DNA from 3 places in the Pseudarthrobacter sp. LT1 genome. Region 2 is predicted to be linked to each of the others. Evidence: riboswitches for the same ligand, from Rfam matches in the RefSeq annotation. Region 2 holds a riboswitch; each other region holds the start of a gene.
What was found. A riboswitch is a leader RNA that binds a small molecule or an ion and turns the genes downstream of it on or off. The one in region 2 is predicted to bind cyclic di-AMP.
Positions count from the first base shown of each region.

Region 1: linked by a shared signal. The riboswitch ahead of VIK36_RS21470 (glycoside hydrolase family 16 protein) and the one ahead of VIK36_RS03610 (hypothetical protein) in region 2 are both predicted to bind cyclic di-AMP.
Region 3: linked by a shared signal. The riboswitch ahead of VIK36_RS12140 (C40 family peptidase) and the one ahead of VIK36_RS03610 (hypothetical protein) in region 2 are both predicted to bind cyclic di-AMP.

Region 1 is NZ_CP141830.1:4,568,423-4,571,688, reverse strand. It holds gene VIK36_RS21475 (glycosyltransferase family 4 protein) at 1-71, opposite strand, end outside; gene VIK36_RS21470 (glycoside hydrolase family 16 protein) at 194-1,297, opposite strand; cyclic di-AMP (ydaO/yuaA leader) riboswitch at 1,301-1,452, opposite strand; gene rpsF (30S ribosomal protein S6) at 1,841-2,146, shown strand; gene VIK36_RS21460 (single-stranded DNA-binding protein) at 2,219-2,794, shown strand; gene rpsR (30S ribosomal protein S18) at 2,920-3,159, shown strand; gene rplI (50S ribosomal protein L9) at 3,177-3,266, shown strand, end outside.
Region 2 is NZ_CP141830.1:742,032-745,297, forward strand. It holds gene VIK36_RS03605 (glyoxalase superfamily protein) at 1-401, shown strand, start outside; gene VIK36_RS03610 (hypothetical protein) at 626-1,336, opposite strand; cyclic di-AMP (ydaO/yuaA leader) riboswitch at 1,342-1,503, opposite strand; gene VIK36_RS03615 (glycosyltransferase family 39 protein) at 1,774-3,266, opposite strand, start outside.
Region 3 is NZ_CP141830.1:2,584,229-2,587,494, forward strand. It holds gene VIK36_RS12125 (DNA alkylation repair protein) at 1-213, opposite strand, end outside; gene VIK36_RS12130 (TraR/DksA family transcriptional regulator) at 210-569, opposite strand; gene VIK36_RS12135 (hypothetical protein) at 591-1,406, opposite strand; cyclic di-AMP (ydaO/yuaA leader) riboswitch at 1,659-1,829, shown strand; gene VIK36_RS12140 (C40 family peptidase) at 1,833-2,678, shown strand; gene VIK36_RS12145 (protein adenylyltransferase SelO) at 2,786-3,266, opposite strand, start outside.

The DNA of each region.
Region 1 (3,266 bases), 820 kb from region 2:
ATCATCGAGCTTCCATCCCCCAGTTCCGGATCCCGGTTGGGCACGCTTTCCGTCACGTACAGGAGCTTCATTGCAAGAGTGTACTGGATCACATAGTCCCCGGAGGGTTGCTTTAGGCAACCTTGAGGGAAGCCGAAAAAGGGCGACGGCGGGAGGTTCCGCCGTCGCCCTTCTTACCTGGGTGCGTGGCCTGCTACTGCCAGGCGCGCACGTAGTCCACCATCATCTGGGACGGTGCGCCGTAGGCCGGGTTCGTGGAGGAGGCGCCAACATTCAGCACGATGTACTGCGGGGCATTTCCGTCGTCGGTGGGGTAGGACTTGACCTTTACGCCGTCGAAGTACACGTCCGAGGTGTTTGGCATCCGGTGCAGGCCAAAGGTGTGGTACTCGTTGGCCCAGTTGCCGCCCACGCCGCCCTGGTTGTGGGAGCCGGAACCGGAGTGGTAGTTCACGGTCATCCTGGCCTGCAGCACCTCGGCGATGTCATTCTCGCCGGTGGCCGGCCACGACTGTCCGGTGGTCCAGAAGGCAGGCCAGTTGTAGAGGCCGTTGGCGTTGCCCGGGAACTTGATCCTGGCCTCGACGTAGCCGGTGGTGAACTGGAAGCCGGTCCCCGCCCCGCCCCTCGGGTTGGTGGATACCAGTCCGCCGGAGGTGGATGAGCTGAGGCCCAGGGCCAGGTTGCCGTTGGCCACGGAGACGTTCGCCGGGCTGGTGGAGACCTTGTTCATGGTTCCGCAGCCGGGGGAGAACCAGCAGCCGGACCACTTCGCGGCGTCCAGTCCGGCCCCGTTGAACTCGTCGGCGAAGGTCATGGTCCAGTTCCCGGGGACCCCGGCGGGCGCAGGCGTCCCGCTGCTTGCCAGCTGTGCCGCTGCCGGCGCCACTGCGATCGGGGATTCGGAGGGAGGGGCAGGCGCGGCGGGTGCCGGCACTGCCGCGGGGGCAGGTGCCGGTGCCTCTGCCGGGGAAGGAGCGGCGGCAGGAGCGGCCTCGACTGCGGGGACGGGCGTTGGAGCGGGAACCGGAACGTCCGGAGTTTGGCTGGGTACGGCGCTGCCGGCATCCTCGGCACTTGCCACCCGCGCCACATCCGCGGTTCCGTCACCGTGGGTCAGGCCCAGGCCCAGGGAACCTAGGCCGAGGAGTGCTGCGGCAAGACCGGCGGCAAGAGGCCAGCGACGGCGCGCCTGGGCTGGAGCACCGGACCGGGAGGCCGGGGATGTCCCGGCAGGATCTATCTCATTTTGATAACGGTGCGCTGGGTTGGCGCTGCCTTTGCGGGGTGCGGGCATGGAAAAGCTACCTCTCATCGCCTGCGGAGTTAGCTGTCGGGTTCGGATGAGGGCATCCGGCCGCGGGTTGCGGCTTCACCCCAAGGGCGGGCACGTGGCCTCGCCCGGGACGCTCGGGTCCCCCGCCTCTGCCTGGTATCTGGTGTTAATCACGGACGCGGCAGAGTTGGGCGGCATCCGGGACTGGAGCCGGCTGGGGGCGGCCCCCGGACGACCGTACACGAAAGGGCTCCAAGAATCACAATTAGGTAACGGACCTCACTGCGTTGGCGTGGCGCTGCCCGGTCGGCGAAAGTGCATTGGTAACGGACGCCGCTGGCTGCAGGTTTTCCACATGGCTGAACCTCCGGCTGCTGCCCACCTCCAGCGGGGCTAGCCTTGGGTCAAGCGCGAATCGCCTATCGGGTCCAAATGCACTAGGATATTGAAGTCTGTGCTGCGTCCTGCCTCCGTTCCGGCGGCAAGGCATTGCACGGAATCGCAAATGAACCTCCTGTTACGGAAATGCCGTAACCGCTTAGCCCAAAGGAGGTGGGTTCACATATGCGTCCTTACGAATTGATGGTAATCATCGACCCCGAGGTCGAAGAGCGTACCGTTGAGCCGTCGCTTCAGAAGTTCCTGAACGTCATCACCAACGATGGTGGAACCATCGAAAAGGTTGACATCTGGGGCCGTCGCCGTCTGGCTTACGACATCAAGAAGAAGTCCGAAGGTATCTACGCCGTGGTGAACTTCACCGCCAAGCCGGAGACCGCCAAGGAACTTGACCGCCAGCTGTCTCTTAACGAGACCATCATGCGCACCAAGATCACCCGCCCCGAAGAGCAGAAGGTTGTTGCTGAGTAATTCAGCACCGTCTTCATTCTTTACCCCGCAGGAAACGCACTCTTCACCCAGGATCGAACAAGGAGGCAGTAGATGGCAGGCGAGACCACCATTACGGTCATCGGTAACCTCACCAATGACCCGGAATTGCGGTTCACACCGTCAGGTTCGGCAGTAGCGAACTTCACCATCGCTTCCACCCCCCGCACCTTTGATCGCCAGTCCAACGAGTGGAAGGACGGGGAAACCCTGTTTCTCCGCGCTGCCGTATGGCGTGAAGCAGCCGAGAACGTCGCCGAATCCCTGACCAAGGGCATGCGCGTGATCGTGACCGGCCGCCTGAAGAGCCGTTCCTACGAAACAAAAGAAGGCGAAAAGCGCACCGTTATCGAGCTTGAGGTCGATGAAATCGGCCCCAGCCTGCGCTACGCCAATGCCAAGGTCAACCGCACCCAGCGCTCCGGCGGACAGGGTGGCGGCGGCTTCGGCGGCGGCAACAGCGGCGGTGGCTTCGGAGGCGGCAACTCTGGTGGAAACCAGGGTGGCAACTCCGGTGGAGGCTGGGGCGGCGGCAACCAGCAGGCTGCACAGGACGATCCCTGGGCTACGCCCGGTGTATCCAACGCAGGCGGCTGGGGCAACGGCCCCGATTCCGAACCTCCCTTCTAAAACCCAAATATCGGCCCGGCTCCGGGACTGCCCGGGTGCGCCACGCACCCAAGGCACTGCCGCCGTCGGACCACCACCATCCCGTGGATCAACATCCACGGGCTCCCTAGAATAGGAGCTCCACGATGGCTAAGGCTGAACTCCGTAAGCCCAAACCAAAGTCCAACCCCTTGAAGGCCGCTGACATCACTGTCATCGACTACAAGGACGTAGCATTGCTGCGCAAGTTCATCTCCGACCGCGGCAAGATCCGCGCCCGTCGCGTCACTGGCGTCACGGTGCAGGAACAGCGCAAGATCGCCCAGGCAATCAAGAACGCCCGCGAAGTTGCTCTGCTGCCTTACTCCGGCGCTGGCCGCGGCTAAGGAAGGGATTAACTAACATGGCAAAGCTCATTCTGACCCACGAAGTCACCGGTCTCGGTGCTGCCGGCGATGTTGTCGAGGTCAAGGACGGTTACGCACGTAACTAC
Region 2 (3,266 bases):
TGTCCGACGTTGACCGGGCCAAGGATTTCTACGTCAACAAGGTGGGCTTCAACGCCGACTACGACGAGCGGCCTTCGGACGACATCCGCTTTGTGCAGTTGACCCCGCCCGGGTCGGCCTGCTCCATCTGCATGGGCGAGGGGCTCCTGGACGCCCCACCCGGCACGGGAACCACGCTCCAGATGGTGGTGGACGACATCCAGGCAGCGCACGACCACCTGAGGAACAATGGTGTGGACGTCAGTGACATCGAAGTGCTGCCCTGGGGCCACTTTGTCTACTTCGCCGATCCTGATGGCAACAAGTGGTCCGTCCAGTACATCCCGTGGCGGAACGCCGGGCCGGACGCAACCCCAAGCACCGCGGCCCAAAGCACCGCAACCCCAAGCACCGCACCATGAGGCACTGCAGCTGAAGCACCTTGAGGGTTAAGGCAGCCTGGGATTAAAGCACCACGGCCCGCATCCCTATGGATGCGGGCCGTCGATGACGCTGCAATTCCCTGCTGTGGCCCTGCCCAAGGCGTACGACGGCGGGGAGCCGGCACGCGCCGTCGGCCGCGGTCAATGCAGGGGAGGCTCCGCGGAAGGTGGTCCTTCGGCGCGCAGCCGCAGGGGAGCGGTGGCTAGTACCAGTTGTGCGCCAGGTGGAAGTTGAGCGCACCGCACGGGGAGGCATAGCTGAGCTTGATGTAGTTCAGGCCCCAGTTGATCTGCGTGCGGTAATTGGTGAGGTAGTCGGCGCCGGAGCTGGCCATCTTCTCAGCAGGGAGGGACTGGACGATTCCGTACGCACCGCTGCTGGGATTAGTGGCCGTAGTGGTCCAGTCCGATTCCTTGGTCCACAGCGTCTGGAGGCACTGCATCTGGTCCGGACCCCATCCGTACGTGGCCAACTGGCTGGCGGCGTAGGCCTGGGCGCCGGCGGGGTCATTGACCGCGACGACGGGTGCCGGCTCCGGAGCCGGGGCGGGCTCGGGTGCGGGTACAGGTGCAGGGGCCGGCGCGGGGGCGGCGGGTGCCGGGGCCGCGGGAGCGGGCTCCGCCGCCTGTGGAGCCACTGCGATTGCAGCGGGAGCGGGGCTCGCCGCCGGGTTGGAACGGATCTCACTCTTCTCGATGCTCATTTGGGCATCGGACGCTGCCTGAGTTGCCTGGGTTGATGACACCGGGGCCATGCTGCTGGTGGCCTGGCCGGCTGCGCCGACCCCAACCAGCACCGCGCAGGATACTGCGAGGATTCCGGCCCGGCGGCCCAGGGTGGTTTTCTTTGCCTGCTGCGTGGCCTTATGTTTAGCCTTGGCATGCAGGCGTGCTTCTGCCGTGTTTTTGAACATGATTGATCGCCTCTCACACCTGCGGAGTTAGCTGTCGGGTTCGGATGAGGGCATCCGGCCGTACGGGAAAATCACGTACTGGCTTAACCCCAAGGGCATTCATTGCCCGGGACGGTGGGTCCCCCGCCTCTGCCGTTGCTCAATCGGAAATCCGGGGAAGCGGCAGAGCTTGGCGTCAACCCGGGATATGCGGCCCGAACGGGGACCGCACCCAGTCGACGGTACAGGAAGATCAAGTGAAAGTCACATTTAGGTAACGGAAGTCACGGCCGGCAGCGCGTCGAGTTGCCTGGCTGCGACGGGGAGTATCCGGGTGGGGACCTGCCCGGCCGGGCATCATGCAGCCCCGCCGGGTGGGTACCTGCCGTGCCGGGCACCATGCAGCCCCGGCACTCGCGTGCCAAGCCATCATGCAGCCCGGGCCCGGGCGTCCTCCGCTAGTGGCCGGTCAGTTCGTAGACCGTAGTGTCGCCAATGCTCTGCGACGTGAAATTGGCTGCCACCCACTCCGCGATCCGGGTGGCAGCGTCGGAACCGCTGTTGGAGCGCATGGCTCCGCCGCCGATGAAGTAATGGATCTCTCCCAGGGCTACCAGGTCCTGGAACTGCGCCAACGTGGGGGAGGGGTCGGTACCGTTGAAGCCGCCCACCGCCATGACCGGCAGCTCCGTTGCCAGTTGGTAACCTGCGGCGTTGTTGGAGCCCACCACGGCCGCGGCCCAGGTGTAACTCGAGGCGCTGCTCTTGAGCGCGGCGACCAGATCAGCCGACGGCGTGGGCGCACCCAGGAGGCCGCCCGCGCCACCCCCGCGGCCGCCGGCGAAGCCCGTGCCGCCCTGGGCATTCGGCTGCCGGAAGCCCTGCCCCGTATTGCCCTGTGCCGTACTGCCCGGGTTTGTGTTGCCCTGCCCCGCAATACCTGTAGGGCCGGTGCTGTTCGCGCCGGAGCCGTTCCGGCTGTTCCGGACGCCGGCGGGGGCACCGCCTGGCCCTGCGCCGAATCCGGAAATGGGGCCGGCACTGACAATTGCCCCACTGTGCGCTGTGGACGCGGTGGAGATGGAGAAGGCCAGCGGCCCGGCGAGCGTTGCAGCGATGGCCAGCGCCGCCGTCGTCCGCTGCACCGAACGCATGCCCAGGAACTGGCTGAAGCCCGCGCCTGCTGCCCCGGCCAGCCCGCCTGCAAGGACCACCCACCGCAGCCACGGACCGTAGGCCGAGGTGGTGCCCAGCAGGAAGAACGCCGTCAGGGCTGCCGCGGCCACTGCAGCCGCGAGCCCGATTGCGGCGGCCGCCTGCTGCCTGCGCTGCCACAGCAGACCTGCACCCAGGCCGGTCAGCCCGGCGATGCCCGGCGCCAGCGCCACCGCGTAGTAGGGGTGGATGATGCCTGCCATGAAGCTGAACACCAGGCCGGTCACCAGCACCCAGGAGCCCCAGACCAGCACGGACGCCCGCACCGGATCCGTCCGCGATGCACGCCTGCCGACCCACAGCAGGCCGGCCGCAAGGATCAGGGCGGAGGGCAGCAGCCAGGCGATCTGGCCACCGAACTCATTGTTGAACATCCGGAACAGGCCGGGAACGCCCCAGCCGTTGCCGCCACCCACGCTGCCCGTTTCGTCGCCCGTCAGCCGGCCCAGTCCGTTGTAGCCAAGGGTCAGCTCCAGGATGGAGTTGTCCTGCGAACCGCCAATGTAGGGCCGCATGTTGGCCGGCGTCAGCTGCACGGCCACGAGCCACCAGCCCGCGGAAACCACCATCGCCGCCCCCGCCGCGGCCAGCCGCAGCACGCGCCGGCCCAGCCTGCCCGGCCCCGCAACCGTGTAGGCCACGGCAAAACCGGGAACCACCAGCAGGACCTGCAGCTGCTTGGCCAGGAATCCAAAGCCCAGGAACACCCCGGCCAGCAGGAGCCAGCGCAGCCGGT
Region 3 (3,266 bases), 1.8 Mb from region 2:
CAGCATGACCGTGCCGTCATGGTCCAGGTCCTTGAACTTCCGCAGCGCATCGCGCACGGTCCCGCGAACGGCCCCCACAGAGGAACCATAAGAGGCAAGCACCCCGCCCAGCCGTGCCCCGACGTCGTCCGCCCGGTACCAGGCGCCCTCGTTCTGCAGGGTCCGGTCCACGAAATCCGCCGCCGCGGACACAACGTCCGCCGTACCGGTCATCGCCCGCGCCCGGACGCCGCGTGGTGGATGCAGTACGGGGTCCACGGGCGGGCTTCCAGCCTGCCCTCGGCGATGGGCTCCCCGCATACGGCGCAGGTTCCATAGGTCCCCGCCGCCAGCCGGGCAAGCGCCGCTTCAATCTGGTCCAGGCCCGCCGAACTCTGTTTCAGGAGCGCAGAGGCCTGTGAGAGTTCGAAGGCGATGGTGGCACCCTCGGGATCGTGCTCGTCGTCGACATTGGAACCCTGGCGCGCCGAGTTTGCTGCCTCGATGTCCGCCCGCAGCGCCGGCAACAGTGCCAGGCGCCGCGCCCGCTCCTCTTCGAGCAGCGCACGGAACCGTTCGAAATCTGGCATGGAGACAGCCTAACGCGTCAGTCAGTACCAGTTCAGGGTTACGGAGTGGTTCCAGGCCGCGCACGGTGAACCGTAGCGGTCACGGATGTAGCCCAGGCCCCATTCGATCTGGGTGCGATAGCTGGTGAGCCAGTCGCCGCCGGCGCTGGCGTACTTCCCCGGGGGCAGGGCCTGGGGAATTCCATAGGCTCCGGAGTAGGCGTTGGTGGCGGTGGTCAACCAGTTGGACTCCTTGGTCCACAGCTGGGCCAGGCACAGGAACTGGCCCTGGCCCCACCCGTAGGCGGGCAGGCGTCCGGACGCGTAGCTTTTCGCCCCGGCGGGATCATTGACCGCGCCGGGGGCCGGACCGGGTTGGGCCGGATTGGCCTGGGCAGGGTCGGCACGGGGTGCGGGCTCCTGGGGCTGCCGGGCTGCCGCTGCGGCACCCTTGGCTGCGGCCTCCGCCTGTCCGCGGGCCTGCTCCTCAGCGGCGGCGCGCTTGGCCGCCTGGGCCGCCTCATAGGCAGCCAGTGCAGCCCAGCCCTGCCGGTACCCACCCTCCATGGCCGCCGTCGTACCTTTCAGCGTGGCGAGCTGGGCGGTCAGCTCAGTGCCGTGCCGCTGCTCCTCCGCGACCTGCCCGGCCAGCGAAGCCTGGGCAGAACGTGCGGCGTCCAGTTTTGCTTTCGCTTCCCCGGACAGGCGTTCCCGCTCGCCCTTGGCGGCCTTTTCCTGTGCGGTGAGCGCGGTGGCCGTCTTTTCGGCGGCCGCAGCATTGCTGACCAGGGTGGCCAGGGCAACCGCCATGAGGCCCCCGTCAAGGGGGAGCCTCCCCAAGGTCACGAACGGGCGCATGGTCCCGAAGCTTACCGTCGGGATTGGGCGCAGGGCAGGGGCCTGTTTCCACATTGTTACCGTGCTTCACGGGCAAAGTATCACCTGAGGTCAGGCCCTGGCTCGCGGTGTATGTCCAGACGTTTGCCCAATGCGAGAGAACAACCTCGTATGTTATCCAAATGTGACAATCACGCCGCACGTGGGTTATGGTCTTTTGGTGTCCCTCTCAGACGGGACATTCCCGTCAGCATGCCGAGCCCTGCCGCTGATCATGGGATTCAACCGCTCCAGTTGGCAGGGACGGGGGAACCAAGTTTCCGCGGCCACTTGTGGCCTTGGGGTTAAGTCGATAGCGCCTCCGCACATCGCGGGGTTGCTTCCGGCCGGGTATCTCCAGCCCGAACCCGACAGCTCACCCCGCAGGCATGGGAGAGGCGATCAACCGTGTCAAAAATTTCAACCACTGCCCGTCACCGCGCGACCCCGGCCCGCTCCATTGTGCTCGAGGGCCTCGCAGTAACAGCCAAGTCCCAGGCCCGCTCCCTGGGCCGTCCCGCGCTCGCCGTTGCTGCGGCATCCGGCATTGCCTTCGGAGTCGGCGCCCCGGCCCATGCAGGTGTATCCGCCCCGGACACCACTGAGCAGACCAGCGTCCAGGCCACCTCGGCTCCTGCCGCCCCGGCCGCAGCCCCCGCCGCAGCAGCAGGGAACGTCCACACGGTCGTTTCCGGCGACACCCTCGGCGCCATTGCAGCAGCCTACGGCGTCAGCCTCAACGGCGTGCTGTCCGCCAACGGCCTGGGACTGTCCTCGGTCATCTACCCGGGCGACCAGATCCAGATTCCCGGCGCAGGCTACACCGCCGCCCCGGCGCCCGCCCCTGCAGCAGCACCCGTGCAGGCCGCAGCCGCCACCGCACCGGCGAACACCGGCATGAACATGTCCTACGCCTCGGCCACCCCGGTGGCATCCACCACCGGCACGGGCACCGGCGCTGCGATCCTCGCCTCGGCCTACAGCCAGCTGGGCTTCAAGCAGGATTGCACCGCCATGGTCGAGAAGGCTCTGCGCTCCGTCGGCAAGTCCGTGGGCGATCTGGCCCCCACCCAGTTCTTCCAGTACGGCACCGTCGTAGGCGCTCCCGCCCCCGGTGACCTGATCATCACCTCCGGCCACGTGGGCGTTTACGCAGGCAACGGCCAGGTTGTCAGCGGCGGCGTCAACGGCTTCGACACGCAGGTGCACTCCATCAGCTGGCTCGGCGGCTACTCCGCTGTGCGCGTAGCCTAGTCTTCGCACTGTCCGGCGCCGTTGGCGGCGCCGGACGAAGCAGGAGGGTGGCAGCCGGGAATACCGGCTGCCACCCTCCTGTCGTTTTACCCCGCGGGCCGCCTCGGTCAGGTCCCGCAGAAGGTCATGTAGCTGCCGAAGTCGTCGGGCGCCCCCTGCAGGTAACGTTCCAGCCCGGGCCGCTCGGTGAAGGGTTCACTGACCGCCTCCAGCAGCTGCTGCAGCGGAGCGAGGTTTCCGCCGGTGGCAGCGGACAGCGCCTCCTCCACAAGGTGGTTCCGCGGAATGTAGGCCGGGTTCACGCTGTCCATCAGCTCCGCGTCAGGCTGCAGCGCCTGCCACCGCTCCAGCCAGGCATCGAGGGCGGCCAGGTCAAGGACCATGCCGCGCACGGGACGGAGGTCCCCGCGGGCCGCTTTGCCCAGGTTGCGGAAGAACAAGGTGTAGTCCACGGGTCCGTCCTTCAGGATGTCGAGGACATCATCCACCAGGGCCCCGGCGGCGCCGCTTTCATCGACGCCGCCCAGGCCCAACTTGCCCGTCATCCCGCGGGTCCATGCCTCGCTGTAATGACCGCGGAAGCCGCCC